Regions from separate parts of the Arthrobacter sp. 2MCAF14 genome, predicted to be linked through region 1. Evidence: riboswitches for the same ligand, from Rfam matches in the RefSeq annotation. Region 1 holds a riboswitch; the other holds the start of a gene.
The links. A riboswitch is a leader RNA that binds a small molecule or an ion and turns the genes downstream of it on or off. The one in region 1 is predicted to bind cyclic di-AMP.

Region 1 (15,501 bases):
GAAGGCCCCAGAGTTCACCGATGTGGATCTCACGCAGTTGGTGATCGAAACCGTCAGCGACGAGAAAGTCATGGCCCCAGGTCACATCTGGCAGCTCAAGCTCCCGGACGAGCCCCTCACGGTCCGCGGCGACACCACTCAACTCCACCAGGTTTTGGCGAATCTGCTCTCCAACGCCCGCAAGCACACGGAGGCGGGAACCACCGTGGTCACCGGCGTCATGCGGTCCGCCGACGGCAGCGCCGTGGTGACCGTGACTGACAACGGGCCGGGCATCCCGCCTGAATTCCAGGGCAGGATCTTCTCGCGCTTCGCCCGTGCCGACGCCGCCCGCTCCGGTTCCGAGGGCACGTCCGGGCTCGGCTTGTCGATCGTGGAATCCATTGTCCAGGCGCATGGCGGCACGGTCGAAGTGGCCTCGCGGCCCGGACGGACGGAGTTCGCGGTGCGGCTTCCGGCGCTCAGGACCGCCACGGCCTGAAAGGCCGCCCTGGAGGGCACGACGCCGGTGCGCGGCGAGCGCAAGTCGACGCACCGACGTCGTGACCTCCGTTACCTAAATGTGACTTAAGTAAGATCCTCCTGTACCGTCGAATGGGTGCGCTGGATCATTCCGGCCACCGCCGGGTAGGCGCCGAGCTCTGCCACTTCCCGGTGCCCATCAGTCCAGGCAGAGACGGGGGACCCAGGTCTCCGGGCAAGCGCTCATGTTGAGCCAGCCCTAGGGGTGAAGCCGTACCGCCACGTTCCGTTGTGGCCACGGCCGGATGACCTCATCCGAATCCGACAGCTAACTCCGCAGGCGTCGAGAGGCAATCACCATGTCTGATTCAAGGAATCAGTCGCGCCCTGTTGCGCGCCACCGCGGCGAACCTGCCCGGAATAACAAGTCACGCTCCACTTTGAGGCGAGCCGCGTCGAACCTCGGCACCGGCCAGCGCATGGCAGTTGTTGCCAGCGTCGTTGCCGTGTTCCTCGGTGCAGGTGCCGCCACCCAGGCCGCCGGTCAAGCCATCAATGCCCAGGACATGAGCCGCACGTCCGAATCCCGCACGGCAGACCACTCAGCCACGCCGTCGGCCACCGCCACGCCGTCGGCGAGCGCGAGCCCCAAGCCCAGCGCCACGCCGACGCCGAGCCAAGCATCCGCCCCCGGTCCGGCCGCCGTCGCGGCCCAGGCTGCCGCACCGGCCACGCCCGTGGCACCCCCTGCCCCCGTTGCACCCCCCGCTCCGGCGGCTCCGGCCGCTCCCGTCGCCGTCGATGATCCCTCCGGCGCCCAGTCCTATGCCGCAAGCATCCTTCCCTCCTACGGTTGGGGACAGGGCGAGATGTCAGCCCTGATCACCTTGTGGAACAAGGAATCGGATTGGCGCACCACTGCCACCAACTCCTCCAGTGGCGCTTACGGCATTGGGCAGTCGCTGCCGGCCGAAAAGATGGCATCCGAAGGCGCCGACTGGCAGACCAACTACCAGACGCAGATCCGCTGGGGCCTGAACTACATCAAGGAACGCTACGGATCGCCGTCCGCGGCATGGTCCTTCCACTTGGCCCATAACTGGTACTAAACCAAGAGCCACGCGCAAAATACATCGAGGTCCGTCCCTTCAGGGGCGGACCTTTGCGTTTTTTGGCCAGGCATGTGATTTGCCACGCCGGTGGTACATCCACAGCCACGTCACAGGTTCCGCCTAAAGCCTTCATATTCTGCGACGGCACTGTGGATACATGACGCTCATCGAATCCACCTCCGGAACCCTGAAGGACCCCGCGGTGGTGCCGCCGGGCCTTCCCATCCAGGCTAAGACCCCCGTCCAGCGCAGCGGACGGCGTGCCCCTGTGGACACCCACACCGCCATCCCCATCCTCGATGTCACGATCCCCGTCTTCAACGAGGAACGCGACCTCGAAGAGTGCCTGCGCAGGCTTCACGGCCATTTGCGCGAATCCTTCCCTCATGGCTTCCGCATCACCGTGGCGGACAACGCGAGCACGGACAGCACCTTGAAGATCGCGGAGCGCGTGGCCAGGGAACTGCCTGAGCTCGCGGTTGTCCATCTTGAGGAGAAAGGACGCGGCAACGCCCTTCGCAAGGTGTGGCTCGCATCGCCGTCGCCGGTTCTGGCGTACATGGACGTGGATCTTTCCACGGACCTCGCCGCACTGGCGCCCCTTTTGGCGCCGCTCATCTCCGGCCATTCGGACCTCGCGATTGGCACACGTCTCACACGCAACTCGCGGGTTGTCCGCGGCCCCAAGCGCGAGTTCATTTCGCGCAGCTACAACCTGATGCTGCACTCGTTCATGGGCGCCCGCTTCAGCGATGCCCAGTGCGGCTTCAAAGCGATCCGGGCAGACGTCGCACAGCAGATCCTCCCCCACACCATGGACAACTCGTGGTTCTTCGACACTGAGCTCCTGGTCCTCGCCGAACGCTGCGGCCTCCGGGTCCACGAAGTTCCCGTTGACTGGATCGACGATCCCAATTCCAGCGTCGACGTGGTACGCACCGCCCTGGCCGACATCCGCGGCATGGTCCGGCTCACCCGGGATCTCGTCTCGGGCCGCATCCCCATTCCGGAATTGCGCGCAGCGCTTGCACGCGGGCCGCTCCCGGCGTCGTCCCGCACCGCCGAGCAGAACCCGCGCAGCAGCCTTTTCGGGCAACTGGTTCGGTTCGCCGCGATCGGCGCTGCGTCCACCCTCGCCTATGTGCTCATCTTCCTGTTCTGCCGCGGCTTCATGGACCTGCAGCTGGCCAACTTCCTGGCGCTGCTCGTCACGGCCATCGCCAACACCGGCGCCAACCGGCGCTTCACCTTCGGCATCCAGGGCGGCAATCCCGTTCGGCACCACTTCGAGGGGTTGATCGTGTTCGGGATCGGCCTCGCACTCACCTCCGGGGCACTCGCCTTGGTGCACAGCACGACGACGCCGGACCGCTGGGGCGAGCTCCTCACCGTAGTCGCAGCGAACCTCGCCGCCACTGCGGTCCGCTTCCTGTTGTTCCGACTTTGGGTCTTCCGGCAGCCTGCTGCGCAGGCGACTGCACCCACCACACAAGCCAAACCGCGCACAGAAACGGCAGCATCATGACCTCCACGATCACTCCTGCAAGCACGGGATCCGCCGCCGGAAGTGCTGGCGCCGAGCTTCCTGCCACCGTCGGGACCGCCCAGGCAGCGCAGGGCCGTCACTCGACCGGCCCCGCAACCCCCGATGCCACGCCCCGCTGGACGCGATACGCCTTTGGCCGGCAGCCCCGCTGGGTGCGGCCATCCGCCGCCGGGCTCCTCGTAGCCACCGCCTTCCTGTATCTCTGGAACCTCGCGGCCACCGGCTACGGAAACTCCTTCTACGCCGCGGCCATCCAGGCCGGCACCAAGGACTGGACCGCGTTTCTGTTCGGTTCCCTCGACGCCGGCAATGCCATCACCGTCGACAAGCCGCCGGCTTCCTTGTGGATCCCTGCTTTGGCAGGCCGGATCTTCGGCTTCTCACCCCTGAGCATGCTGGTTCCCGAGGCGCTGATGGGCGTCGCCGCCGTCGGTTTCCTCTATTTGACGGTCAAGCGGGTCTCCGGACCAGGCGCTGGCTTGTTGGCCGGCGGCGCTTTGGCACTGACCCCGGTGGCGGCCCTCATGTTCCGCTTCAACAATCCCGACGCCATGCTGACCCTGTGCCTGGTACTCGCGGCCTACTTCACTACCCGTGCCATCGAACGGGCAGGCTGGAAGTGGCTCGCCGCAGCCGGCGCCGTGGTGGGCCTCGCGTTCCTGAGCAAAATGCTGCAGGGTTTCCTGATCGTTCCAGGACTGGGACTTGCGTACCTCTGGGCCGCACCCACCCCGTTGCGGCGGAGGCTGCTGCACCTGCTCGGCGCATTGGCCGGTATCGCAGTAGTGGCCGGCAGTTATGTCGCGGTCTTCCAGCTGACCCCGGCTTCGGCCCGGCCTTACATGGCAGGTTCGCAAACCAACAGTTTCCTTGAGCTGACGTTTGGCTACAACGGGCTGTCCCGCATCACTGGCTCGGGCGAAGGGACGCCCGGCGGAGGCGGGGCACCTGCCGGGGGCGGCCTCGGCGGGTTCGGCGGCGGCGGCGGTGGCGGCAACAGCGGTTTCGGTGGAGCTGCCGGGATCGCCCGCATGTTTGGCACGAGCTTTGGCGCCGAGGTCTCCTGGCTTCTCCCTGCTGCACTGATTCTGCTGGCAGCCGGCCTGTGGTTCACCCGCCGGGAAGCGCGATCCTCCCGCACCCGTGCCGCGCTCATCCTGTGGGGCGGCTGGCTTCTGGTCACAGCCGGCGTCTTCAGCTTCATGAGCGGCATCGTCCACCCCTACTACGCGGTAGCTCTCGCACCGGCAATCGCAGCCTTGGCAGGCATTGGCAGCGTCGAGTTGTGGCGTGGCCGCGGATATTGGCCCGCCAGGATCGTCCTGGCCGTGGTAATCCTCGGCAGTTCGGCCTGGTCCGCGGTTCTCCTGGGCCGCGACGCGTCATGGCTTCCGTGGTTGCGCATCGTGATCGTCGTCCTGGGTGTCGTGGCGGCCGCAGCAATCCTGCTTCGCCTCGACTCACTGCGGCCGGCGGGGCGGTTCCGGAACGCAGCGGCTGCGGCCGTCGTCGTCGTTTCCCTTCTGGCCGGCGGCCTCGGAACAGCGGCGTGGACGCTCGCGACGGCGGCTACCGCGCACTCCGGTTCCATCCCGACGTCGGGACCCAGCGGTTCCGCGATGGGCGGCTTCGGAAACCGTGCTGGAGGGTTCGGCGCAGCCGGTGGCGCGGGTCAGGCGGGAGGGCCTGGTTCCGAGGGAACGGCCGACGCCGGACTGACCGCCCTGCTGACATCCACCACCACGAAGTGGTCGGCGATCGTCTCCGGTGCCACCCAAGCCGCGAGCCTTGAGCTCGCCACCAACACCAACGTGATCGCACTCGGTGGCTGGAACGGCGGCGATCCATACCCCACCCTGGCACAATTCCAGGACATGGTGGCCAAGGGACAGATCGGTTACTACATCGCAGGAGGCGGTATGGGTGGCGGTGGTGGATTCGGAGGCCAGGGCGGCAATTCCGAGGTAGCCTCCTGGGTACAGGCCAACTTCCAAGCGCAGACGGTGGGCAGCTCCACCGTCTACAAGCTGACAAAGTAGATTCCGATGACCACTTCCTATTCCACAGACACGGACTCCAAGGCAGGGCAGTCGTCTCCGCCGTCGCGGTTGGTGGATCCTGCGGAAACGGCCGCTCCCCGGGGAGGGGGTGGCCGCGCCCGGCCGTGCTTGACCCGAAAGTCCCGCCCCAACCATGGCCCGCATGCCCTGCGTCACCGCGTGGAGCTCGGCATTGTCCTCCTTGCAACTGCGGTCCTGTATCTCTGGAACCTCGGCGCTTCCGGCTGGGCCAACCCGTTCTATTCCGCCGCGGCCCAGGCCGGCTCGCAGAATTGGGCCGCGTGGTTCTTCGGATCCTCCGACGCGGCCAACTCCATCACGGTGGACAAGCCTCCTGCGTCGCTCTGGATCATGGGCCTCTCGGTACGGATCTTCGGGCTGAGCTCCTGGAGCATCCTGGTTCCCGAGGCACTCATGGGCGTTGCGACAGCATGGTTGCTTTATCTGGCGGTCCGACGGGCCGCGGCCCCCGCCACCGGCGATCCACGGCTCGCCCACCGGGCCGGGCTGCTGGCCGCCGTCGTCATGGCCATCGCGCCGGTTGCCACCCTCATGTTCAGGTTCAACAACCCGGACGCCCTGCTGGTGCTGCTCATGACGGCCGCCGGCTACGCCACCCTTCGGTCCGTCCAGGACAACAAGTTGCGTTGGCTCCTGCTGGCGGGAGTGTTCCTAGGCTTCGGTTTCCTGACCAAGCAACTCCAGGTCCTTCTGGTGGTTCCTGGATTTGCGGTGGCGTATGTGGTTGCGGCGCCGGGCGGAGTGGGGCGCCGCCTGCTTCGACTGCTTGCGGCGGGGGCGGCCATGGTGGTCTCGGCCGGCTGGTGGCTCGCCGTCGTCGAATTCATTCCGGCGAACATGCGGCCGTACATCGGCGGCTCCCAGAACAACTCGATCCTGGAACTGACGCTCGGTTACAACGGCCTGGGCAGGCTCAGCGGCCAGGAAACCGGCAGCGTGGGAGGCGGCAACGGCTGGGGAGTTCCCGGGCTGTTCCGGATGTTCAACAGCGAGTTCGGCGGCCAGATCGCGTGGTTGCTGCCCTCGGTGCTGGTCCTCGGGGCCGGGCTGCTGTGGCTGGGCCGCCGTGCCCCGCGTACGGATTCCGTCCGGGCCTCGGTCATCGTGTGGGGCTCGTGGGTCCTTGTCACCGGACTCGTATTCAGCTTCATGGCGGGCATCATCCATCCCTATTACGCAGTAGCCCTGGCTCCGGGCATTGCCGGACTCGCGGGCTTGGGCGGTGCGCTTTTGTGGCAGCACCGCGCGCAGCTCGTCGCCGCGGTCATGCTCGCCGTGGCAGTGGCCGCAGCGGGATTCCTCGCCTTCGGCCTCCTGGGCAGCACCACCGCGTATGGTCCGTGGCTGCGCTGGGCGGTGCTGTTTGGCGCATTGGCAGCCGCGGCCGGGCTGCTGCTCTCGGGACGCTTCACCTCCCACATCCTTCAGCGCACGACGGCGGTACTCGCCCTCGTGGCCTCCCTCGCCGGCCCCCTGGCGTACTCGATCTCCACCGCCTCCGTGACGCACAGCGGCGCGATCCCCAGCGCCGGTCCAACGACTACGTTCGGCGGCTTCGGAGCAGGTGGTTTCGGCGGCCGGGGCGGCTTCGGACAAGCCAGCCAAAACAACGCAGCCCAGAACAACCCGCCCCAGACCCTCCAGCAGCCGGGCGCCCTGGGTGGTGGCTTCGGCGGGAACCGGCAAGGCGGTGGCATGGGCGGCCTGCTCGGTGCCACGACGCCGTCGTCGGGAATGGTTGCCGCGCTCAAATCCGGCGCCTCGAACTACACGTGGGCGGCCGCCGTCGTGGGTTCCAACAACGCCGCCGGCTACCAGCTGGCCACCGAACTGCCCGTCATGGCGGTTGGGGGCTTCAACGGTACGGACCCGTCCCCCACGCTTGCACAGTTTCAGCAACTCGTGGCGCAGGGCAAGATCCATTACTTCATCGCCGGCGGGACCATGCAGGCGAACAGCGGATCGGAAGCTCCTGCCCAGATCGCGCAATGGGTGGCTGCGAACTTCCAGGCACAGAGCATCGGCGGCACCACGGTGTACGCATTGGCGGGCTGAGTGCGGCTGGCTGGCTGAGCCGTTAGAACCGAAGATCGATCACCCGGCGGCCCGAAGCGTCCAGACTGGCCGTGGCAGTGATAGCTGAGTAATCCGCGATCTGCAACAGCCCATCCGCCGCCTCGCCGCCGGCGTCGCCCACCACCACGGTTAGCATGCCGGCCGCACGGGCGGAAGCGATACCCGCCGGGGCATCTTCGAAGACGACGACGTCGGCCGGCTCGGCACCCAGCAGCGCGGCTGCCCTGAGGTAGCCTTCCGGGTCAGGCTTGCCGCGGGTCACGGCCTCGGAGGTGACAGTGGTTGCGGGCATCTCGAGTCCGGCCGCCTGCATGCGCACCCCGGCGAGGATCCGATCGGCCGAGGTGACCATGGCGACGGCATCGGCAGGCAAGGACCGCAACAGTTCCGCTGATCCGGGCAACGCCACGATTCCGTCCGTCCGGGTCCGTTCCATCTCGCCGAGCTCCTCCGCGAGCGCGTCGATGTCAGCTCCGGCCGGGGCGAAACGGCGCACCGTGTCCTTGGCCTGGACCCCGTGTGAAGTCCGCAGGATCTCTTCGATGTCCAGTCCATACCGGCCGGCGAATTCGCTCCACACTTGCTCCACGATCGCGGTGGAGTCCACCAAGGTGCCGTCCATATCGAAGAGGACAGCCTGGACGGTCAGGGTTTTCACGGCTTCAGCAGGCAGGTTCATGGATCCATCCTGCCGTTGAAGCTGGTCCGCGGCCCAACTTTTACAGTGTGAGTCCTAGCCGTTGGGCCTGTTGGGGATGTACTGAACGGCCCACTTGTTGCCGTCCGGATCGGCGAAGTAGACAAAGTGGCCCCAATCCTGGATATCGATGTCGCTGACTTCCACGCCGTTGGCCTTGAGTTGGCTGTGGGCCTCCTGGATGTCACCCACCACCATCTGTAGGCTGGGGGCGGTACCGGGAGGGGCGTCGTTGAGGCCCTCGCCGATGCAGATGGAGCAGGCCGAGCCAGGCGGAGTCAGTTGGACGAAGCGGATGCCGTCCATGGGCCGCTCGTCGTAGTCGGCGTTGAAGCCCACTTTGTTGACGTAGAAATCCTTGGCGCGGTCCACGTCGGACACAGGGACAAACACAAGTTCAAGTTTCCAGTCCATGCGCCAAAGGCTATCGGCGGAGCCCGAAAACCGGTAGGGGCGGAGCACAACGCGGGGTCACTTACGGCCCATGTTGCTGGTCGAATTGGGCCGTAAGTGACCCCGCGTTGACGAGGCCGGTTACTTAGGCGCGTTGTAGCGAGGGTTCGACGGCGGCGCCCTCCCGGATGCCCGCATCTGCTTCGGTTTCGGCCTGGTTTGCGGCGAGTTGAGCCGCCAGGCTGCGTGCGCTGGCGCGGGACGGAAGGAGCCACGCCACCAAGGTGGCAAGGACCAGGACGGACGCACCAACGTAGATGGCGGGAATGGCCGCGTCCACATAGCCCGTGGGAGTGAGTTTGCCGCCGGCCCCGGTGAAGACTAAGGTCAGGACGGCTACGCCCAGTGCTACACCGATCTCCCGGAGCGTGGAGTTGGTGCCGCTCGCCTTCGCGTGGTCCTCGGCGCGCATATTGGCGAGCACCGACGTCGACATCGGGGCGAAAACCAGGCCCATCCCGATTCCCGCTGCTACAAAGCCTGGCACCAACGTCTCGTACGGGACGGTCGAGGAAAGGACTCCGGCAAGCCAGAACATGCCGGCTGTGAGCAACGCAAGGCCAGTGATCATCAGGGTCCTGGTGCCAAGCCGCGGTGCCAGCAGGCCTGCCAACGGCGCCACGAACATGGGGGCCAACGTCCAGGGCATCGTCATGGCGCCGGCCGCGAGGGGTCCGTGGCCCTGCACCACCTGCAGGAACTGGATGAGGATGAAGACGGACCCGAAGATCCCGAAGCTGAAGGTCAGGCCGATCAGGTTGGCCACGGTGAAGCTACGGTCGCGGAAGAGCCGGAGCGGAAGCAGCGGCGCGGCGACGCGGGATTCCCACAGAACGAAGGCGAGCAGCAGGACCCCGCCACCGATCAAGGCGCCGAGCACTTCGGCACTGGACCACCCGGCGTCGTTCCCTCGGACAATGCCGAAGACGAGCGCCAAGAGGCCCAGTCCGGAGAGAAGAAGGCCTACGACGTCGGCGCGGACGCGGGCGCCGAAGCTATTCGGCAGCGCGAAGATCGCGAGCGGAATCGACAGGATTCCGATGGGAACGTTGAGCCAGAAGATCGCTTCCCAACTCCAGCCTTCCACGACCGCGCCGCCGATCAGCGGCCCAAGGGCGACACCCAGGCCGGAGACGCCGCCCCAGATGCCGATGGCGAGCGGGCGCAGCTTGTCGCTGACCGAGCCCACCAGCAGGGTGAGCGATAGCGGCATGAGCGCCGCGGAACCAACGCCTTGGACTGCGCGGGCCGCGATGAGCTGCAACGGATCCGTGCTGACGGCTGCCGCTGCGGAAGCGAGGGTGAAGATGGCAAGGCCGGCGATGAAGACGTGGCGGCGGCCGAAGCGGTCCCCCAGGCCGACGGCCAGCAACATGAACGCCGCGAAGCTCAGGGAGTAGGCGTTGACGATCCACTGCAGTTCCTCGACGCTCGCGCCGAGGGCCTTGTGCATTACGGGCAGTGCATTGGTGACCACAAGGTTGTCCAGAGTGGCCATGAAGACGGGAAGGGAGGCCGCCACAATGGCCAGCCAGACGGGAACGGTGCGTTTCATGATGACTCCACGGGGTCGCTGAAGGGCCGCTTTTTCGGGTTGTTGTAATCGAATGATTACTTAAAAAGCAAAGTTAGTTATCGACTGATAACATGTCAAGCGTGGCTAAGAAAACGGCGGGCACAGGCGCCCCGGAAACAGGCTCAACCAGCCAGGCAACTGCCCAACGCATACCTGCGGCTCAACGGCGCGAACTGATCCTGGAAGCCGCCACCGGCGTCTTCGCCGAGCGTGGCTACGCCGGTTCCACCACGGACCAAGTGGCAAAGGCTGCGGGCATCAGCCAGCCATACGTCGTGCGGATGTTCGGCACCAAGGAGACCCTGTTCCTGGAGGCCTTGGACCGCGCCCAGGGCAAGTTGCTGCGCGCGTTCCGCGACGTCATCGCGGCCTACGACGCCGGAGAACTCGCCGAGGAACTGCAGCACCTCGATCCTGCCGCCGGGAGCGGCCGACCGGAACAACTCAAACAGCTCATGGCCATCGCCTACGCCGATCTGGTGGCGGACCGCGGGATCCTCATGATGCTGATGCAGGCTTTCGTGGCAGGCCATGAACCCGCCATCGGGGCACGGGCCAGGGAAGGATTCCTGGACATTTATCGCCTGGTGCGGGACGAAGCCGGCCTGTCTCCCGAAACCTCCCGCGACTTCCTTGCGCAGGGCATGCTCATGAACACCCTGATCGGCATCCGCCTGCCGGAAGTCTACGAACAGGACGAGACCGCCGAGGAGTTGCTTGAGTGCACCCTGCGGTCCAAGCTGCCCATGGTGCTCAAGGCAAGCAAGGCGCAGCGCCGGGCGGGTTGGGGCTAGGCGAAAGGCGGCCCTGTAGCTTTCTCCCCTTTTTTGCCGCACAGAAGCCCCGAAATGGCGCGACTCGCCGCGTCGCAAGCGCTTTCCGGAACCAAAAGAGGGGAAAACGGTCCGAGCGTCGGTTCGGTGACAGCAACTTTGATCCGGACAACACTGCCTAAAGATGTGTCCGGGGGCTGGAGGCAGGGCTCTTTCTGCGGAACGAGCCAGCCACCCGAACTATCAGCAATGACCGGTTCCGGAGTGCAGGTATCGCCGAACCAAGCACCGACACTGAGGTCTTTGCCGGCGAAGCCGGTCAAGTCCAGTTCAATGGGACCATCGTTGACAAACCCCATCGCCGGGCAGGCGCGGGTGGAAAAGTCACACCCGGAAAGTGTGGCCAAGATGAGCGCGGCAAAAGGGAAGGATGAGTGCAGAAGGATGCCCCATGGCCCAAGCCTACGGCCACGCCGTTCAGGCGGTCGCCTTACGTCGTGCGCATTATCCCCAAGAACTCGAACCGAATATCGATGCACAATAGAAGAATGAGCGATGAAGTCTTTGAGTCTCGATATTCGTCCGAGGATAAACCCAGAGTTACCCCTGATCCTGAACTTGCTGCTGGATGCCGGGACCTCGCCGGCTCGCTTCAGTCGCACCTCCACTTCGCCCAAGGTGCCGCTGAACAGCTTGATGCGGCCCTCCTTAGGCTGTCCGCAAGTGGTGCAGATTCTGCCGATATCGCTTCAGAAACAGGCCTCGGCACAGCCCACGTCGAGGCTGTAGTTGGCGGCCAGACGTCGTTGTATTTCCTTTTCCGAGCTCTTGTTGACCGGGCTAGTGGACTGGCCTGAGGAAGGTCTCTCAAGGGTTGTGCAAACCGAGCGGACGAAGGCGGTTGCGCCAACCCTGGTAGCAGCCGCAAATCGCACCTGGTCGTGTGTAACCCAAATACCACAGATGAAAATTGTCGTGCGGGGCCTGCAATGGGGTGCAGAGCAGACGTGTGAGGGAAACTATGCGCCTCAGTACATCAGTGCGTCACTGCAAGACACTTGCGACGGGGCGTTGTGCCTCATCTGGGAAACCAAGCGGGGTCCGTGGCGCAGTCCTACCTCTCAGGACTACTCGCGCGTTTCCAAGGTTGGATCAATCTCGCTCTGTTCTACGACTGAGAAAAGGAAGATTCGGGTCAAGGTTGATCGCTGGAGCGGTGGAGTCCAGTACCCGGCGATGTACCACCCTGACGCAGTCCGGGCATGCAACGTCAAATTCATGTAGACATTTCACCTGCTGGCAAGAAGGCTGGGCAGCTTGCGCTTCCCAGCCTTACTCGCTAGCCGGCCACGCCGTAGAGGCGGTCTCCGGCGTCGCCCAGGCCCGGAACGATGTAGGCCTTTTCGTTGAGCCTCTCGTCGATCGAGGCGAGGACGATCTTGACGTTGGCCTCTGAAAGCTCTTCTTCGAGCTTGGCCAGGCCTTCCGGCGCGGCCAGCAGGCAGATGCACGTGACGTCCGAAGCGCCGCGCTTGAAGAGGAACTTGATGGCTTCGCGCAGGGTGCCGCCTGTAGCGAGCATGGGGTCCAGCACGAAGATCTGGCGGCCCGTCAGGTCCTCGGGGAGGCGCTCGGCGTAGGTGATGATGTCCAGGGTCTCTTCGTCGCGGGCCATGCCCAGGAAGCCCACCTCGGCAGTAGGGACCAGCTTGGTCATGCCCTCGAGCATGCCGAGGCCTGCGCGCAGGATGGGAACCACAAGCGGCGTCGGCTTCGTGAAGGCGGTACCGATCGCCTTGGTGACCGGGGTTTCGATCTCTACCGCTTCGGTCCTGACTTCGCGGGTGGCCTCGTAGGCCAGCAAAGTGACGAGTTCTTCGGTGAGTTGCCGGAAGACCGGTGAAGGAGTGTTCTTATCCCGCAGAACGGTGAGCTTGTGAGCGACCAGCGGGTGGTCCACGACGAGTGTGCGCATGACTCCAAAACTATCATTGAGGCATGAGCACCAACGAGCCTTATCACGCAGAGCACGCGGCCTGGATGGGTCTGGCCCTGGACGAGGCCCGGCTGGCGCTGGATACGGAGGATGTGCCGATCGGCGCTGTCGTTTTGGGCCCCGACGGCGGCGTGCTGGGTGCCGGGCGGAACGAACGGGAAGCGCACGGCGACCCGACGGCGCACGCCGAGATTGTCGCCATCCGTGAGGCAGCCGCCGCCCTGCAACGCCACGCCCTGGAGCTTGGCGAAGGCGGAGACGGCTGGAGACTCGAGGACTGCACCCTCGTCGTGACGCTGGAGCCCTGCGCAATGTGCGCCGGAGCCATTGTGCTGGCACGGATTCCGCGGGTGGTCTTCGGCGCCTGGGACGAGAAGGCCGGTGCCGCCGGATCCGTGTTCGATATCTTGCGGGAACGCAGGCTCAACCACTGGGTGGAGGTCTACGCGGGCGTGCGCGAAGAGGAATGTTCAGCCTTGCTCCGGGATTTCTTCGCAGCCCACCGGAAGTAACAGCCATCCGGGAGCCCCCTACCGTTTGATTATCCAGACGTTACGCTAACCTGATATGGCAACAGTTCCATACGCAGTCGTCCATGTCTGCGGCCTTCAGAAACGACCGATAATGACGCACAGCGGCGGGCGAAAGTCCATTTCATATGTCTTTCCCATCTTCAACGAGTCCGGAAACATCCGTCGCCTTTATGACGTGATCTCCGAAACTACAGCGGGCCTCGACTATGATATCGAGCTTGTTTTCGTCAACGATGGCAGTAAGGACAATTCCCTGAAACTGCTTCGGGACCTGCAGATGACGGACCGCCGCATACTGGTCATCGATTTCGCTCGCAATTATGGCCACCAGGTCGCCGTAACAGCGGGCATCGACGCAGCAACCGGCGATGCCGTGATCATCATGGACAGCGACCTCCAGGATCCTCCAGAAGTCAGCCTGGAGCTGATCTCTCGGTGGGAGGAGGGGTTCGATGTCGTGTATGCCCAACGCCGGACTCGCAAAGACACCCCTTTCAAGAGGTTCACCGCCTGGGCTTTCTACGTAATGCTCAGGCGCATTGCATCAATCGAAATCCCGGCCAATACGGGTGATTTTCGGCTGCTTGACCGCGTAGTAGTTGATGAAATAAAGAAATTCCGCGAACACGACCGCTTTATTCGCGGGATGGTCAGCTACGTTGGATTCAATCAGGCCGCCGTCCAATTTGACCGCGATGAACGCCTCAATGGAAAGTCCGGATATCCGCTGGGAAAGATGCTCAAATTGGCCGCGGATGGCGTCTTCGGCTTCTCCACCTTCCCCCTCACCTTGATCTCCAGAATCGGCACGATCACAGCGTTGCTGAGCGTCGTTGGCATCGCGTATGCCGTGCTCATGAAGGTGTTTTCTCCGAACACCGTGGTGGAAGGATGGACGTTCATTGTCACGTCGATCCTCTTTGTGGGCGGCTTGCAGCTCATCATGCTCGGCATTCTGGGTGGCTACATCGGGCGCATCTACACGGAGGTTCAGAACCGGCCGTTGTACGGGGTCCGGGCCATATACGGGGCCACCGACCGCAGAGCAACACCGGCCATCTCGGAAGCGGAGGCGGAATGAAGTCGCCCCGTGCAAGGCTGCTCGAATCCACGGGAAAGTTTGCCGTGGTAGGCATTGTCAACAATATTGTCGGGTACGCGATCTTCGCTGTCCTGTCCTTGCTTGGGACGCCCGCTATTCCGGCTATGGCCGTCAGTTACTGCACCGGAATGGTCATCAGCTACTTTGGCAACCGGTCCTTCACCTTTAAGCACGAGGGCAAATCGGGACCCGCGATCCTCAGGTTCCTCGTGGTCAATGCCGCAGGTTTTACGCTGAACGCCGCACTGTTGTGGTTCTTCGTGGATGTCGCCAGAATGCCCCAACTCCTTGTTCAGCTGTTCGCGATCGCTTGCGTAGCTACGCTCACCTACACCTTGATGCGTCTTTGGGTTTTCCACGAGAGCAAAGTTCAGCCGGAGGCATCCAATGCCTGAGACCCAAGCCCGGCCCGTCCTCGAGGCTCCAGAGCAGGCCGTTACGCGGAACCCGCCCAAAGTGAAGTTGTCGACATGGATCTGGCTCGGTTCCGCGGTCTTCGCGGCTCTGGTTGCCGGATTCATCGCGCCGACCCTGATGCCGTCCCGGGCATTCCAGATACTGGCCGCGTTCGGCGTCTTCATAGCCGTGGTTGGCGCCCGGACCACGTTCGGATTCTACTCGGAGTTGGCCGGCCGGATCCGCGGATGGCGCGAAGAACCCGTTAGGCACCATAAGCTGTCCGCAGCCCCTGGCCTGATCTTTTGCGGAATGCTCGCATTCATACTGCTTGGGGTGCTGTTCTGGCCCTCCCCGCACATCGCCAACTACAACTATGCACTTACGGGTTGTGGCGCCTTGTTCGTGCTCTTCGTTCTTCCGCCGTTGTATCGAGCTTCGGCGGCTTTTGGCCGCCGACTCGAAACCGCGCCGCGATGGGTCCGTCCCGCATTCCTCTGTGTAGCCATGATCCTTGCCCTGTTGGTGCAGTTGAGGCTCGGATACGCGTTGCAGGTCATGCCCGGGTGGGACGCTGGCGCGGTTGCAGAGAGCGCGTTCGGCGTCGCCGATGGCAGCAAGTCCACCATCTACGACTACTTCAACATGTACCCGAACAACCTGGCGATCACGGTCGCGCTCACGAGGTACTCCCAAGT
Region 2 (15,501 bases), on a different contig from region 1:
GAAACCTTGCGGGCCGGCTTGGCAGGAGTCTTCTTGGCCTTGTCTTCCGAGGACTTCGGCAGGGGAAGCGGCTGGCCCCACGGCAACGGAAAAGCGGGCACTGCCTCGCCCAGTTGCACGCCGTGCGGCGGCACCACCATGACTCCGTCCGCACTGGCGAGGCCGCGCATCATCCCGGGCCCCGCATGCTGGGCCGGCGACGCCAGGCCGTACACGAACCTGAAGGGAAGCAAGCGCGTGCGTCCGGGATCGGCGTCGAGCATAGCACCGCAAGGAACCTCGCCGACCTCGGGCAGCGCCCTGTGCCCCAGCCCCGCGAGAAGCGGTGCACCGATCGTGAAGAGGACCATCATGGCCGCGAGCGGATTGCCGGGGAGACCCAGCACGAAGCGCCCGTCGGGCAGTTCGGCCAGCACGCCAGGATGTCCCGGACGCATCGCAATTCCGTCAATCAGCAAGCGTCCGCCGAGATCCGCAATGGCCCGCCGGAAGTGGTCGGTCCCCGAGCGGCCGGTTCCACCGGTGGTGATGACGACGTCGGCGGGTGGCGCGTCCGGCGACAGCTCGCCTTCTTCAAGGCCCGAGAGCCATTCTTCATAGGAGTCGCCCACCTTGATTTGCTCGCCGCGGATCCCGCCAAGGAGCTCGACGACGGCGCCAAGCTGGGGACCGAAGGTATCCCTCACCCGCCCGGGGACCGGGACACCCGCGGTCACCACTTCGGAACCGGTCAGGAGCATTTTCACGAGGGGCTTGCCCAGCACGTCGAGTTCATCGCGCCCGGCCAAGGCAGCCAGGGCGAGATGGGCCGGGTTCAGCACGACGCCCGATTTGATCAGCAGCTCGCCCGCCGCAGCTTCTTCTCCCGCGTTGCGGATGTGTTGACCGTTGCGCGGTTCGCCCGGCTTCGCGTTCCCGCCGAGCGCGAGCAGCGGCAAGCCATCTTCGTCCGCGGCCAGGACCCCGCTCTCGCTCCGCAGCACGGCCTTGGCCCCCGGCGGGATCAGGCCACCGGTGGCGATAGGACTCGCTTGGTGCGGTGCCAGCCGCTGGCCGGGTTCGGCGAGGATCCATGGGCCGCTGCCGTTGACCGCCCAGCCATCCATCGCAGAGGACGCATAGTGCGGCAAGTCCTGCAGGGCGTGGACATCCGCGGCCAGGGTCCTGCCGATGGCGTCCTTAAGGGCAACGGGTGCGGCGGGAATGGGCGTGGCGCTATCGAAGGCAAGTTGCCGCGCCTCGGCCCACAAGTGGTCGGCATGCGGGACATGCCCGGGGGCTTCCGTCATCCGGCGTCGGTTCCGGGGTTCGTATAGTCCTTCGCGAGCGTGCGTGCCAGGCCCATGGCGGCATCCATCGACGCAGCTTCAGTGGCTTGTCCCGAACCCGCAGCAAGTCCGGCGGCGAAGCCCGCAATGAAGGTGGTCAAGGGAGCCGCCGGCCGGACCACTGAATGGGCTGCAACGCCTGCCAGGGATAGGATCTCGTTGATGTCGATCTCGACGTCTTCCAGCTCATATGCTTGCAGCAGGCTCCTGCACCATTCCTCGAGCGTTTCTTCCTGGCTCTTCACGATCCGCCTCCACTGTCCGGTACAGCTGTTGTCACGGCAGGTCGCCGTCCACTCCAAGCGCCGCGGCATCGTCCCAGGTATCCACGTCATCGGTGGACCCTGTGGGGACAGGCACGGCCAGCAGATCAAGCCTAGCAAGCAGTCGGAAAACCGCGGCGTTGGCCAGGCCGCCTTGTTCTGCCGCAGCCTGCACTTCCCGTTGTAGAGCGGACACCTGGTAGATCCCGAGCAGCGGCTGTTTCCGGCCATCGGCGGAAATGGACATGGCCCCTTCCGTTTCTTCGTGGCCCGCAAGTTCCTGGAGCAGGACCGGAACGGCGGCGGCGGCCAGGGGCATATCGCAGGCAAGGACGAGGACCCAAGGCGCGTGCTCCGGGGACGGGACCACGCCTTCTTGCGCTTCGCGATCTTGCCCTTCGCCGTCTTGAACTTCTCTGTCTTGCCCCAGGGCGAGGAGTCCGGCTGCGATCGCCGCTGCTGGTCCGGCGTAGGGCGGGTCCTCCCGTGCGGTCAATGTGCCGTCCGGCAAAGTGCCGGGATCCGGCCCGACGACGACGACCCTCCCGGCGCCGCGCGAAGCCGCGACGGCACGCTGAAGGAGGGTGGCGCCGTCGTACTTCAACTGGGCTTTGGGCACGCCGCCGAGGCGGGAGGACTTGCCACCCGCCAATATCACCGCATCAAAGTCCACCCGCCCAGATTACCCGGGAAGCAGGCTCAATTTCCGGTTAGGCCGCCGATTCGGGCAGGAGGAAGGGATCCCATGCCGGCGCAGGTTTCTCAAGCTCCTTGATCTGCCAGATAGTCCCGGTGGGCGCCGCCGGAGTGAACCTCAGTTTCCAGCCCATCTCGGCTGGGGTGTGGTCACTCTTGGCGTTGTTGCAGCGCAAGCACGCTGCCACCAGGTTTTCCCAGGAATCCGCGCCGCCCCTGGATTTGGGGTGGACGTGGTCAATGGTGTGCGCTGCTTTCCCGCAATAGGCGCAACGGTGACCGTCGCGGCGCAAGACGCCGCGGCGTGTAACCGCCGTCATGGTGTTGTACCTCGGCCGGATGTAGCGATTGAGCAGAATCACGGAGGGACGTCCGAGAATCTCCTGTGGCCCGACGACAGGCTCGTCGCCTTCGGCCACTACGCTCGCTTTTCCGGTGAGCACAAGGACCAGCGCCCGGCGGAAGGTCACTACCGCCAGCGGTTCATATCCAGCATTCAGAACGAGTGTGCGCATGCACGTACCTCTTCACGGCCGCACCCGTCAGGGGCGCGAGGGCCGGCTGCCCTCTGCATGTACGGGCTGTGGATCGACAACCTAAGAGTAAACACCCGGAGGCCAGATCAACGAATCCTTGCGGGAGTTCCAGCGCAGTGTCGGTCAAAGTTCATGTGCCGGACACGTAGCCGGAACCTTTCCTAGCACCGAAGGGCTGCTCCTCGAATCGTCCCTTTGAGACTGCCTGGAGCAGTGATTTAGCGCATGCTGGTTAAAACAGAACATCCCCGCCGGCTGACCAGCGGGGATGTTCCAGTGAAGCTATGTAGCCGGAGCTATTTAGCCACCAACGCGGATGAAGACCGGGCCGGAGCCAACGTTGACGCTGTAAAGGGCGGTGGTGCCACCGTTCCAGCCGCCGTGGACTGCCATGCCGTTGCCGACGTAAACGGCGATGTGGGCCATGCCCATGCCACCGTTCTGGTAGTAGACCAAGTCTCCCGGCTGCGCTTCAGCAGCGCTGACCGTACGGCCAAGGGAGAGGTAGTCTGCCGGCCAGCCGTGGAAGTTGATCCCAACAGCGGCCAGGGAGTTCGAAGCCAGGGCGGTGCAGTCCTGGGCAACGCCAAGCTGAGCGTAAGCTGCGGCAGCAATCGCTGCGCCCTTGCCGCTGGCAACCTTCGTGGCGGGTGAAACAGCAGCGGTGACAGAGAGCGTCGAGGCGCCGGTAGCGGCACCCGTCGCAGCCTGCGTGGCCGGAGCAGCTTCCTGCGTGGCAACCGGAGCTGCGACAACCGGAGCAGCTTCGGTGGAGACCGCCGGGCGCTCGTACTTGATGGCGACGGAGGAGTCGGCCGAAATGCTGGCTTGGGCGATGGACTGGACTTCCAGGGCGGAGGTCGAAGTGGACTCGCGGGGGACGTTGGTTTCTGCAGCGTTGGCTGCGATACCGCTAGTAAGCACCAGACCGGAAGCAGCTGCGATAACCGCTGCCTGACGGCCTACGCCACCGGCGTTGCTGCCGACAGTCTTAGCGATAACGGCAAGCGAGTTGGTCTTGGTGACCGCGGCACGGTGGCGCGCAACAGTAGAGCGTGAAGACACGTTAAGAGGCCTCTCCCTATGCCCGCGAGGTAAGCTGTCGGATTCGGATGGGAGTCATCCGGCCACACTTCTCCCTCTCGGAAGTTGTGCGACTTAACCCCAAGGCCATCCGTGAAGATGACCAAAAGTGGGTCCCCCGCCTCTGCCAGACGATGTTTTGCGAACGGAACCTCGAGCAGTGGCAGAGCTAGGCAATCCACTCGAGTGCATCAACTCTCTAAAAGTTGATGCGTCTTAGACGGTACATGAGTTTTGGCTGAATGTCACATTCAGATCACGGAGCGTGACAAGCATGCGAGAGGCTTCCATCGGATTGGCTACAGCCAGCCCAAGGGGTCAACGACGTCGCCGTTGACCATGACTTCAAAGTGGAGGTGGCAGCCCGTGGAGGCGCCCGTGGTGCCGCTCAAAGCAATGACATCGCCGCGGCTGACCGTTTGGCCCACCTGGACGTTGAACGACGACAAATGGTTGTACGTGGTTTCCAGGCCGTTGCCGTGGTCCACCACAATGCGGTTTCCGCCGCCATACGGATGCCAGCCAGCGAAAGTGACCTTACCGGCCGCGGCAGCATGGACCTGGGTGCCGCACTGGGCCACGAAGTCCTGACCTCGGTGAAACTCTCCCAAGCCGCCCGTGATGGGATTCACGCGGTAGCCGAAAGGCGAGGCCGTTGTCAGGGTGTCCAGCGGCGCCCCCAGGGTGCCCTTGGAGGACGACGTCTTGATGCTACCGACGGACTGCGCACTCAAGAGCTGCTTAAGCTTGGTGTCCGGATCTGCAGTGGTGGAAACCGCAGCACGGCTGAAGTCGATCGTGGCGCTCGCCGCGGCCGGAATCTCAGGCTGGCTGCCCACTGCCAAGGCGGTTTGGTTTGACTCGGGCGTGGCCGTCATAGCGCCGGCGCCCGGCAAGGCGACCGTCAGGATGAGGCCCGTAGCGGCAAGGGCCACTCCGGCCTTCTGTCCTGCTCCGCTTGCGGCGGCGAACTCGGCCATCTGCCGCAAGGGACCCTTGCGGCGGCGAAGTTCGCGATGGGGATCGCGGGGCCGGTCGTGCTCGACGGCGGTTGTGCTCCGCAGCACAGCAGTAGGACCGGACGCGCGCCTGCGGCCCCTGGTGTTCTGCGTGGTCAAGGTTTTCCTCTCTGGCAAGCCTGCGAAGTTAGCTGTCGGATTCGGGCCAGAGAGATCGTGGACCCGGTCCGCGCGAAGGGCACGAAACGCAAGGTACCCGGAGGGGCCTTGCGCCGTTTGCACTTCCGCTACGGACTTCACCCCAAGGCCGTCTTTCGACAGCCGATGGTGGTTCCTCCGTTTCTGCCAGTGAATGGACTAATCCACCTGATCCGCTGGCAGAACTCGGCTTCGGATCAGGTAACGCTTTGGTATCGGCGCCAGTATTTAACTATAGGGGATTAAGCCCCCGCGGTAATAATTTCGTTATCTTTGCCGACCGCATCGGCGGGCCGGCTAGGCGACCGTGACAAACACGTGCGACGCAACCTCGGGCGGCAGCTCCAGCGCGCCGTCGATATTGGGCACGCGAACGGAGATGTACTCCCCCACACGTTCCAGGGAAACCCTGGCGCCGGGGCGGATTCCGCCCTCGTCCAGCTGCACCAGAAGTTCAGGCTCCACCTGGATCGGTTCAGCCAGCCGGCTGACGGTGACCCTGTTTTCAGGTGAGTATTCGTTCATCGCTTCAAGAAGGTTGACCACGCCATCCGTAAAGGCGTGGGAGGCGACTCCACCCAGCGCTTCGAGTCCGGGAATGGGGTTGCCATAGGGCGATTCCGTGGGGTGGTCCAGCAGTTCATAGAGCCGCCGTTCCACGCGCTCACTCATGACATGCTCCCAGCGGCACGCTTCATCGTGGACGTAGGCCCAGTCCAGTCCAATCACATCTGCCAGGAGCCGTTCGGCGAGCCGGTGCTTGCGCATGACCTCGGTGGCGCGTTTCCGGCCCGTTTCAGTCAGCTCAAGGTGCCGGTCATTGGACACAATCACCAGGCCGTCGCGCTCCATCCGCCCGATCGTCTGGGAAACGGTGGGGCCGGAGTGCCGCAAGCGCTCGGCGATGCGTGCGCGAAGAGCCACGATGTTCTCTTCTTCAAGCTCCAAAATGGTCCGAAGATACATCTCAGTGGTATCGATCAGATCCGTCATCCAGCTCAGCTCCTCGAGCGCAGTATCTTGCGTATTTTCGCCAGCTCCAAGCTTAGCTTATTTGGAATTACTCCGGATAATTCCGGCGCTTGTCCAGCGCCAGCCGAACAAGTGCTTTCCACGTGGCGGACTATGACAGCTTCGGTTCTGCCCCCGCCTGCGGCGTCAGGCAGAATTGGGGAGTCGAAGGGGCAGCTTGCCACCTGCCACGACCCATCTAGGCCGCTACTTCACCATTGGAGCATCCCGTGAGCGACAACAGCATCACTATCCCCGCCGATTTGCTGCCCAAGGACGGCCGCTTCGGCGCCGGGCCCTCCAAGGTCCGCCCGGAGCAGATCGAGGCGCTCTCCGCCGCCTCGACAACGATCCTCGGCACCTCCCACCGCCAGGCACCGGTCAAGAACCTGGTGGGCTCCGTCCGCGAGGGACTGAGCCAGTTCTTCCGTGTACCCGAGGGCTACGAGGTGATCCTCGGCGTCGGAGGCTCCACCGCGTTCTGGGACGTCGCCAGCTTCGGCCTGGTCGAGAAGAAGGCCCAGCACCTCTCCTTCGGTGAGTTCGGTTCCAAGTTCGCTTCGGCAACCAACAAGGCACCTTTCCTTGAAGCTTCGTCCATTATCAAGTCCGAGCCTGGCACCCGGCCGATTTCCCAGGCCGAAGCTGGCGTGGATGTATACGCATGGCCGCAGAACGAAACTTCGACGGGCGTGGCCGCTCCGGTCAAGCGCGTTCAGGGCAGTGACGACGGCGCCTTGGTCCTGGTGGATGCGACGTCCGCAGCCGGCGGCCTGGATGTTGATGTTGCCGAAGCTGACGTCTACTACTTCGCCCCGCAAAAGAACTTTGCCTCCGACGGCGGCCTGTGGCTGGGACTCTTTTCCCCCGCCGCCCTGGAGCGCGCGGCCCGCATCAAGGCAAGCGGCCGTTGGATCCCCGATTTCCTCGATCTGCAGACGGCTATCGACAACTCGAAGCTCAACCAGACCTACAACACCCCGTCCCTGTCCACCTTGGTGACGTTGGATGCCCAGGTCCAGTGGCTCAACAAGAATGGCGGCCTGGACTTCGCTTCCGGACGCACCGCGGACTCCGCAGGCCGGATCTACGACTGGGCGGAGGCTTCCGAGTACGCCACCCCGTTCGTCGCGAAGGCCGAGGACCGCTCCAATGTCATTGCCACGATCGATTTCGACGACTCGATCGATGCCGCGGCCATCGCCAAGGTGCTGCGCGCCAACGGGATTGTGGACACCGAGCCGTACCGCAAGCTGGGCCGCAACCAGCTGCGCATCGCTACCTTCGTTGCCATCGAGCCGGACGACGTCTCTGCATTGCTCGCCAGCATCGACTTCGTGGTGGGCGAACTGAAGAAGTAAGGGCCTACCGCGTTCCCGCGGTCAGGACTGGTCGGCGTCGTCCGGGAGAGGATCCCGGGCGGCGCTAGCCTCTTTAACAGCGCTAGCCTCTTTAACAGCGCTAGCCTCATTAACAGCGCCACTGGCGCCTTGGGACTCAATACGGAAGAACCGGATGCCGCGAGCGCTGCTATCGAAACGGAGCCGCAGCTGGCGGGCGCGGATGATCCACACGATGCCGACGACGGCGGTGCTGGCGCCCGCGACGGCGGCCACGCCCACAGCCCATCTGGGTCCGGCCACGTTGGACACCCAGCCGACGAACGGTGCGCCGATGGGCGTTCCACCCATAAAGATGGCCATGTAAAGTGCCATGACCCTGCCTCGCATGACGGGTTCCGTGGTGGACTGCACGTAGCCGTTGGCGCTCGTGATCATGGTCAGGGCAAACAGTCCACAGGGAATCAGCGCCAAGGCAAACATGGCGTAGTTCGGAGCCAGGGCGGCCAGTCCGCTCGCGAGGCCGAACCCGCCCGCCGCCGCGAAGATGAGCCGCATGCGTGGCCGCCCTCGCCGGGCGGAAAGCAGTGCTCCTGCGACGGAGCCGATCGCCATGACCGAGTTGAGCAGCCCGAATGCCCCCGCGTCCATACCGAACTCCGTGCCGACCATGGCCGCGATGAAGAGGACGAAGTTCAGGCCGAACGTGCCCATGATGAAAATCGCGACCAGGACAACCACAATGTCCGGGCGATTGCGGACATAGCGAAGCCCTTCACGGATGCGGCCCTTGCCCGCGGCGGCGCGGGGTTGGACACGCAAGGAGGAAAGGGGAATGGCCCGGATCGCGCCAAGCATGGCAAGGAAGGTCAGGGTATTGATCATGAATACCCAGCCCGGCCCCACCGCGACCGTCAACACGCCGGCCACGGCGGGACCGATCATGCGGGCAACGTTGAAGGACGCGCTGTTCAAAGCGACGGCGTTGGAAAGATAGTCGTCCTTGACCAGCTCCGACACGAAGGTCTGGCGCACCGGGGCGTCAAGTGCCGAGACGACGCCAAGCAACAACGCGAACACATAGACATGCCACAACTGCGCTGCACCGCTCAGGACCAGGAGTCCCAGGCCAGTGCTCAGGACCGCCATGGCCGATTGGGTCATGACCAGGAGCCTGCGCCGGCTGTAGCGGTCGGCAAGCAGTCCGGCCCACGGGGCCAGGAAAAGCTGCGGACCCAGTTGAAGGGCCAAGGTCACGCCCATCGCGCCGGCATCGTGGTTGCTCAGATGGGCGAAAACCAGCCAATCCTGGGCCGTCCGTTGCATCCACGTGCCGATATTGGAAATAAGCGCACCGATGAACCAAATGCGGTAGTTAAGGACACCGAGCGATTTGAAGGTGGACATCAGTTTCCACCTTCGGGGAATTCACTCGCCGGGTCCGCCAAGGGCTAGTCAGCCTCGATGTCGTCGGCGTCGTCGTTCTCTTGTTCGTCACCGGAGGTGGCGACGTCCTCGTCGGAGGGGCCGCCGTCGTCGTCCGCGTCAACGGGAACGCCAGCCTCGTCCGCCAATTCTTCGGCCTCGGTAGCCTCGTCCTCGGGACGGACGCGCTTTGCCCAAGGCACCCATTCGGGAGCGAGGATGGAGTCCTCCGAAGGCAGCAGGCCAAGCTCGCTGACCGTGACCACTTTGGAGCGCGAGTTGCGGGTCACGACGGCGTACCACTGCCAACCGCCGTAGCCGGCCAGCCGCGATTCGAACAGGTGCGTGACCACGCGTTCGCCCTCGGAGCGCGCGGCGATGTGGGGTCCGATTTCGGCCGGTTTTGCAATGGTCTCGACGGCGTTACGGGCGACGTCGACGGCGGCCGCAAGGAAAGCGTCCGGCTTGCCGACGCGCCACACAGGAAGGCCGGTGCGGGGTTTCGCCGTTGATGTCATGGCAGGTTTAGGCTTCCAGCTCGTCGGCAACCTTGCGCAGGGCTGCGGCGATGGCCTTGCCCTTGGCGCCTTCAGGGTACTTACCGGCGGACAACGTGCCGGAGAGGTTGTCCAGGACAGAGACGAGGTCCTGGACTACCGGAGCGAGCTCGCGGGCGTTCATACGCTTGGCTTTGGCGATGGATGGCAACTTATCCAGCACGCGGAGTCCCAGCGCCTGGGCGCCCCGGCGACCGTCGGCGACGCCGAACTCAACCCGGGTGCCCGCCTTGAGATCCGCTACACCTTCGGGCAGTGCGGATTTGGGCAGAAATACTTCCTGGCCGTCCTCTGCTGCGAGGAATCCGAAGCCTTTTTCCTTGTCATACCACTTGACCTTGCCGGTGGGCACGTAATCAACCTTCTTCGTTCTTACTTGCGAGACACGGCCGGCGCCCGCCACCGCATCCGCAGGGTACTGCGGGAATAGGGGTAACTGCCTTGACCGTGTTGGTCTGTTGCTTCAAGGTTATCCTGCCCGGCAGCGGATTCGCGCTTTGAGACCCCCGCAGGCAGGTCCTGCCGCCTTTTGTCCGCAACCGAACTGCACCCTGGCCCGGAACAGGGGATGCGGCCCGGGACTGTTAGCGTTGCTTCCATGATTCCCCACGACTTCCGCCGCCCGCTCACCATCGTTGCCGCAGTCGTCGCAGTCCTTTCCCTGGCGGCCGTCGTCGCCGTCATGGCGGTCGCTTTCGCCGACGGAGTGGCACCGGTCTGGGTCACGTCCACCGCTCTCTACGGGCTGCCGCTCGCCTTCATTTTGATGGCCGCGTTGGTGGTTGACTCTGTCTGGGCACGGCGTCGTCAATGAGCAGCCGGAAAGCCCGACGGCGGACCCGGCTGGCTGTAACGTTGAACTGATGTCCCTCATTCGCGCGCTCAGCAAGGAACTGGAAGCGCGCAGCGATGATTCGCTGCGGGCCCTGTTTGCCGCGCGGCCGGACCTCATCTCCCCCGTGGTCCCGGACTTCGCTGCACTCGCGGCGCGGGCAAGTGCCCGGGTCAGCGTGCAGCGCGCCCTGGAACGGCTCAACAAACCGGAGATGCAAGTACTCGAGACGCTCCACCTGTGCACCAACACCGACACTGGCCACAGCGTCTCCGCGACGGGACTGAAGAAGTGCATCAACGGCGCCACCCTTGCCGCGCTCGAGCCGATCCTGAACAAACTCCAGGAACTGGCCCTCATCCACCGGGCCGATCCGCCGGCTACGGTGCACAATCCAGGCCGGCAGCGTTTCTACTTGCCGGTGGGCAGCCTCAAGGACGTCATCGGCATCTACCCGGCCGGTTTGGGCCGCAGCTACACCGAGTTGGTGCGGCTGCAACCGGCCTTCGCCCAGCGCGTGGTGCACCTCGTTGCCGAACTCCACCAAAGCGGAGCCAATATCCTGGCCGCGACGACGCCCATGGAGGCGGCGCTGGCGCTGCAACGTTGGACATCGACGCCGGAGAACCTTCAGCACATCCTGTCCGAGGCACCTGTACGGACGCGTCCGCTTTTGAACAAGTTCGGCAACTGGGCCATGGGCGCCGTTCCCCAGGCCCAGCGCAAGGCTTCCGTGCTCCATGAAGGCCGCGACGTCGGTCCCGTGGACTGGCTCTTGGCCCGAGGTTTGCTCGTCCCCCTGGACGCCGGCCACGTTGAGCTCCCACACAGCGTCGGCCTATCCCTGCGCGGCGGCGCGATCGTGGACCACTTCACCTTGAAGCCTCCCGTTCCTGAACTGGGCCAGACGAGTGCAGCTTTGCGCCGGAATGCCGCCATGGGTGCCATCGCCGAAGCGCTTCGGCTGGTGGGCGACCTCCTGTACGCGGTCCGCGAGCAGCCGGTGGTTACCCTGCGCAGTGGAGGGGTGGGCGTGCGTGAACTCAAACGCCTGGCCGATAGCCTTCGCCTGGGGTTGTCCGAGACCGCCCTGATCCTCGAGCTCAGTGCCTTGTCAGGATTGTTGCGGCTCGATGTAGACAGTTCCACCTGGGTGCAACCGCCATCGGTGGAATGGCTCACGCTCCCCCGCCAGGAACAGTGGCTCTGGCTCGTCAACGCCTGGCTCGCGAGCGAGCGCGCTCCTTCCCTCGTGGGACAAACCCTCCCCGGGCCTGCCACCACGGCACCCCGATCCGGCTCTCCGGCAAGTTCAATCAACGCCCTTTCCGCCGAGGCCCAACGCCCTGACGCCCCGCTGGTCCGCAAACGGATCCTGGAGATCCTCGAAGAGCTCACCCTCGAAGTAGAAGCACCGGACGGCAAGGCTCCCGTGCTCAACGCCGAAGCCGTCATGGAACGCGCGGAATGGGCCCAGCCCCGGATGTCTCGACGGTTCAGCTCCCTTGTCCGCGGAATCCTGCACGAAGCCGAACTCCTCGGGCTCATGGGCTCCGGCGCCCTGACCCAGCTTGGTTCGGCGATCGCCACCGAACAGCCCGAGCTGGCCCTCAGTATCCTCGGCGAACACCTGCCCGCGGCCGTCAATCATGTCCTGCTCCAAGCCGACCTGACCGCCGTCGCCCCGGGGTACCTGGCACCTGAACTGAGCGAAAAACTGCTCTTGATCGCCGACGCCGAAGGCCAGGGCCCGGCCACGATCTTCCGCTTCTCCGGAGATTCGATCCGCCGCGCGTTGGACGCCGGCCAGGATGCGGAAACCATCCTCGCGTTCCTGCACACCCACTCCGCCACCGATGTTCCCCAACCGCTCCGCTACTTGATCAAGGACATCGCCTCCAGGCACGGCCGGCTGCGTGTCGCCAGCAGCCCCAGTTTCATCCAAAGCGACGACGAGGCCGCCATCGCCGAGCTCGTTCGGGAGCCGGGAGCCGCGAGCCTGGGACTTGTCCGGATCGCCCCCACAGTACTGACCTCCGCCGCGAGCCCCCGGGAGACCGCGAGGGTGCTGCGCGAGCTGGGACTCTCGCCTGCCGTGCAGGAGGCGGAGACCGCCGTCGTGCGCTACAAGAGGACGACGGCCGTGGCCGGGGGCGTCCGCCCCGTTTACACTGCGCCCCGCATTGCACCGCCGGACGACGACGTCGACGCCCAGCTCGCGGTGCTGAGGCACCATCGCGCGGTCCATGGCGAATCGACCGGCGAGGCGGCAACGCAACTAGGACTCGAAACCCTGCAGAGGGCCATCCGACTGAAGCAAGCGGTCACCATGAACGTGGTGGACGGCTTGGGGAATTCCAATACCGAAACCGTCGTTCCGGTATCAGTGTCGGGAGGACGCGTCAGGGTGTTCGACGCCGCCAGGGATACCGAAAGAGTCTTGTCCATCCACCGCATCATCGATGTGGAGCCCGCGGGCGATCCGCACAAGTGAGGAAGCAATAGTGAGCGACGGTCCGCTGATCGTACAGAGCGACAAAACCATCCTGCTGGAAGTCGACCACGAGCTCGCTACCGAGGCACGGCATGCGATTGCGGCGTTCGCCGAGCTGGAGCGTGCCCCCGAACACGTCCACAGCTACCGGCTCACCCCTCTGGGCCTCTGGAATGCGCGCGCCGCAGGACTGGACGCCGAAAAAGTCCTCGACACGCTCCTGCGCTACTCCCGCTTCCCGGTGCCGCACTCTTTGCTGATCGACATCGAAGAGACGATGTCCCGCTACGGCCGCTTGCGCCTCGAAAAGGATCCGCAGCACGGACTGGTCATGCGCACCACCGACTACCCCGTCCTCGAGGAAGTCATCCGGGCCAAGAAAATCGCACCCTTGCTGGGGCCGAGGATCGACGGCGAAACCGTGGTGGTGCATTCCTCCCAGCGGGGACAGCTCAAGCAATTGCTGCTCAAGCTCGGATGGCCGGCCGAGGACCTCGCAGGCTACGTAGACGGCACTCCGCACCTGATCGCCCTGAACGAGGACGGTTGGCACCTGCGGCCATACCAGAAGCTCGCCACGGAGAACTTCTGGGCGGGCGGCAGCGGCGTCGTCGTGCTGCCCTGCGGTGCGGGCAAGACCTTGGTGGGGGCCGCAGCCATGGCTACCAGCTCCACCACCACGCTGATCCTGGTCACCAACACTGTCGCGGCCCGGCAATGGAAGGACGAGCTCCTCAAACGGACGTCACTGACGGAGCAGGAGATCGGCGAGTATTCGGGCGCGGTCAAGGAAGTCCGACCCGTCACGATCGCCACCTACCAGGTCCTGACCACGAAACGCGGAGGCCTTTACCCGCACTTGGAACTCGTGGACGGGCACGACTGGGGACTCATCATCTACGACGAGGTCCATCTTCTGCCGGCTCCGATCTTCCGGATGACGGCGGACCTGCAGGCCCGGAGGCGTCTCGGGCTCACTGCGACCCTTGTGCGTGAGGATGGTCGCGAGGGTGAGGTCTTCAGTTTGATCGGCCCCAAGCGCTACGACGCACCGTGGAAAGACATCGAAGCCCAGGGCTACATTGCGCCGGCGGACTGCGTGGAAGTGCGGGTAGACCTGCCCCGGGACGAGCGCGTGGCCTACGCGATGGCGGAGGATGCGGACAAGTACCGGCTCTGCGCGACGTCGGAGACCAAGACCCACTTGGTGGAGCAGCTCGTCGCCTTGCACCAGGGCGAGCCGCTGCTGGTGATCGGCCAATACATCGACCAGTTGGATGAGATCGGCGAGCGTTTGGACGCTCCCGTGATCAAGGGCGATACAACAGTCAAGGTGCGGCAGAAGCTGTTCGATGCCTTCCGCGCCGGTGACATCAAGACCCTCGTGGTGTCCAAAGTGGCCAACTTCTCGATCGACCTGCCCGAGGCTTCCGTGGCGATCCAGGTATCGGGATCTTTCGGTTCCCGCCAGGAAGAGGCTCAACGATTGGGGCGCTTGCTTCGCCCCAAGCAGGACGGCCGTGCGGCACGCTTCTATTCCTTGGTGGCCAGGGACACCCTCGACCAGGACTTCGCCGCCAAACGGCAACGGTTCCTCGCCGAACAGGGCTACGCCTACCGGATCATGGACGCCAAGGACGTACCCGCCGCGTAGGGGCTGGTCAATTTAAGGGCTAGGCAACCAGCTGTTGCGTGCGCTCCTGGTGCTCCGCTGCTTGCAGCACGACGGCGTCGACCACAGCCCAGGAGTCCTCGTCTTTGAGCTGCGCATCGGCAAAGCGTTCAGCGGCGGAGCGGTCGCTGAACGCCTCGAGCTCGATGCGTTCAGAGTGCGTGTCCAGGTAGCTGACATGGAATTCGACGTTTTGAATTTCAACGCGTGAATCTTGTTTGTTTTCCATGGCTCAAGTGTGAAACGGGGCTCCGACAATTTAGGACTGTGCCCGCGGCGTGTTGGCTTTTGGCCCGCTTGTCAGGCCCTGCGCAGCACTTCCGCAGCGGTGCTCCGGACCGCCTCAGTCACGGCGTCCAGGATCCGCGACGGTGTCCGCCACCGTTGCCAGTACAAGGGCACATCCAAGGGCTGCTCGGGCGCGAGTTCCACCAAGTCTCCGTCGGCTATCTCCCGGCCGCATTGAGGTTCAGGCAGCAGTCCCCACCCGAGCCCCAAGCGAATGGCCTCGGCAAACTCCTGGCTGGACGGAACATAGTGGCGCGGGCCTGCCGGCTCCATCCCACGCCCAGCCCCGCCGAGGAGTTCCAGGAAACGATGTTGGTACTCGTCCTTGCGGTCGAAGTCCACGGCCGGAGCTGCGCCCAGCGCGGCGACATCGACCCCGTCGGGAAGCCACCGCGCCCTGAATTCCGGCGTAGTGACAGCACGGTATCGCATGCTCCCCAGCGGCTCCACCCGGCAGCCCTGTACCGGCTCGGGAGTCGCTGTCACGGCGGCCATCACCGTTCCGGCGCGCAGCATGGACGTGGAATACTGCTCGTCGTCCCGGTGAAGATCGAAGACGGCGTTCAGCTCCGCAGGGACCTTTGTGAGTGCCCTGAGGAACCAGACGGACAAGGAATCCGCGTTGACCACTATCGGGACCGAAACCATCGGCGACTCGCCCGGCAGGCCCAGTTCGAGCTCGGCGTCGGCCTCCAACTGGGCGAGCTGCTGCGCCAATCTGAGCACCACATGTCCCGACTCCGTGGCCTGGACTGGATTGCTGCGCTGCAGCAATACCCTTCCGGACGCTTGTTCAAGCGCCTTGAGACGCTGGGAGAC

Region 2: it holds a riboswitch for cyclic di-AMP, as region 1 does, so the genes downstream of both, AB4074_RS13015 (NlpC/P60 family protein) here and AB4074_RS06920 (hypothetical protein) in region 1, are expected to answer to the same signal.

What each region holds. Positions count from the first base shown of each region.
Region 1 covers NZ_JBFRHB010000006.1:76,591-92,091, reverse strand. The annotation lists gene AB4074_RS06925 (ATP-binding protein) at 1-481, shown strand, start outside; cyclic di-AMP (ydaO/yuaA leader) riboswitch at 646-819, shown strand; gene AB4074_RS06920 (hypothetical protein) at 822-1,571, shown strand; gene AB4074_RS06915 (glycosyltransferase) at 1,732-3,099, shown strand; gene AB4074_RS06910 (ArnT family glycosyltransferase) at 3,096-5,159, shown strand; gene AB4074_RS06905 (ArnT family glycosyltransferase) at 5,166-7,256, shown strand; gene AB4074_RS06900 (HAD-IA family hydrolase) at 7,279-7,956, opposite strand; gene AB4074_RS06895 (VOC family protein) at 8,011-8,388, opposite strand; gene AB4074_RS06890 (MFS transporter) at 8,513-9,982, opposite strand; gene AB4074_RS06885 (TetR/AcrR family transcriptional regulator) at 10,084-10,797, shown strand; gene AB4074_RS06880 (hypothetical protein) at 10,794-11,183, opposite strand; gene AB4074_RS06875 (hypothetical protein) at 11,325-11,633, shown strand; gene upp (uracil phosphoribosyltransferase) at 12,116-12,751, opposite strand; gene AB4074_RS06865 (nucleoside deaminase) at 12,775-13,284, shown strand; gene AB4074_RS06860 (glycosyltransferase family 2 protein) at 13,397-14,386, shown strand; gene AB4074_RS06855 (GtrA family protein) at 14,383-14,802, shown strand; gene AB4074_RS06850 (glycosyltransferase family 39 protein) at 14,795-15,501, shown strand, end outside.
Region 2 covers NZ_JBFRHB010000017.1:16,212-31,712, reverse strand. The annotation lists gene AB4074_RS13035 (molybdopterin molybdotransferase MoeA) at 1-1,289, opposite strand, end outside; gene AB4074_RS13030 (DUF6457 domain-containing protein) at 1,286-1,573, opposite strand; gene mobA (molybdenum cofactor guanylyltransferase) at 1,605-2,264, opposite strand; gene AB4074_RS13020 (HNH endonuclease) at 2,302-2,802, opposite strand; gene AB4074_RS13015 (NlpC/P60 family protein) at 3,124-3,888, opposite strand; cyclic di-AMP (ydaO/yuaA leader) riboswitch at 3,894-4,060, opposite strand; gene AB4074_RS13010 (M23 family metallopeptidase) at 4,206-5,024, opposite strand; cyclic di-AMP (ydaO/yuaA leader) riboswitch at 5,027-5,234, opposite strand; gene AB4074_RS13005 (metal-dependent transcriptional regulator) at 5,361-6,056, opposite strand; gene serC (phosphoserine transaminase) at 6,305-7,435, shown strand; gene AB4074_RS12995 (MFS transporter) at 7,457-8,821, opposite strand; gene AB4074_RS12990 (DUF3027 domain-containing protein) at 8,866-9,357, opposite strand; gene AB4074_RS12985 (cold-shock protein) at 9,365-9,748, opposite strand; gene AB4074_RS12980 (hypothetical protein) at 9,995-10,210, shown strand; gene AB4074_RS12975 (helicase-associated domain-containing protein) at 10,260-12,722, shown strand; gene AB4074_RS12970 (DNA repair helicase XPB) at 12,733-14,376, shown strand; gene AB4074_RS12965 (hypothetical protein) at 14,396-14,623, opposite strand; gene AB4074_RS12960 (LysR family transcriptional regulator ArgP) at 14,695-15,501, opposite strand, start outside.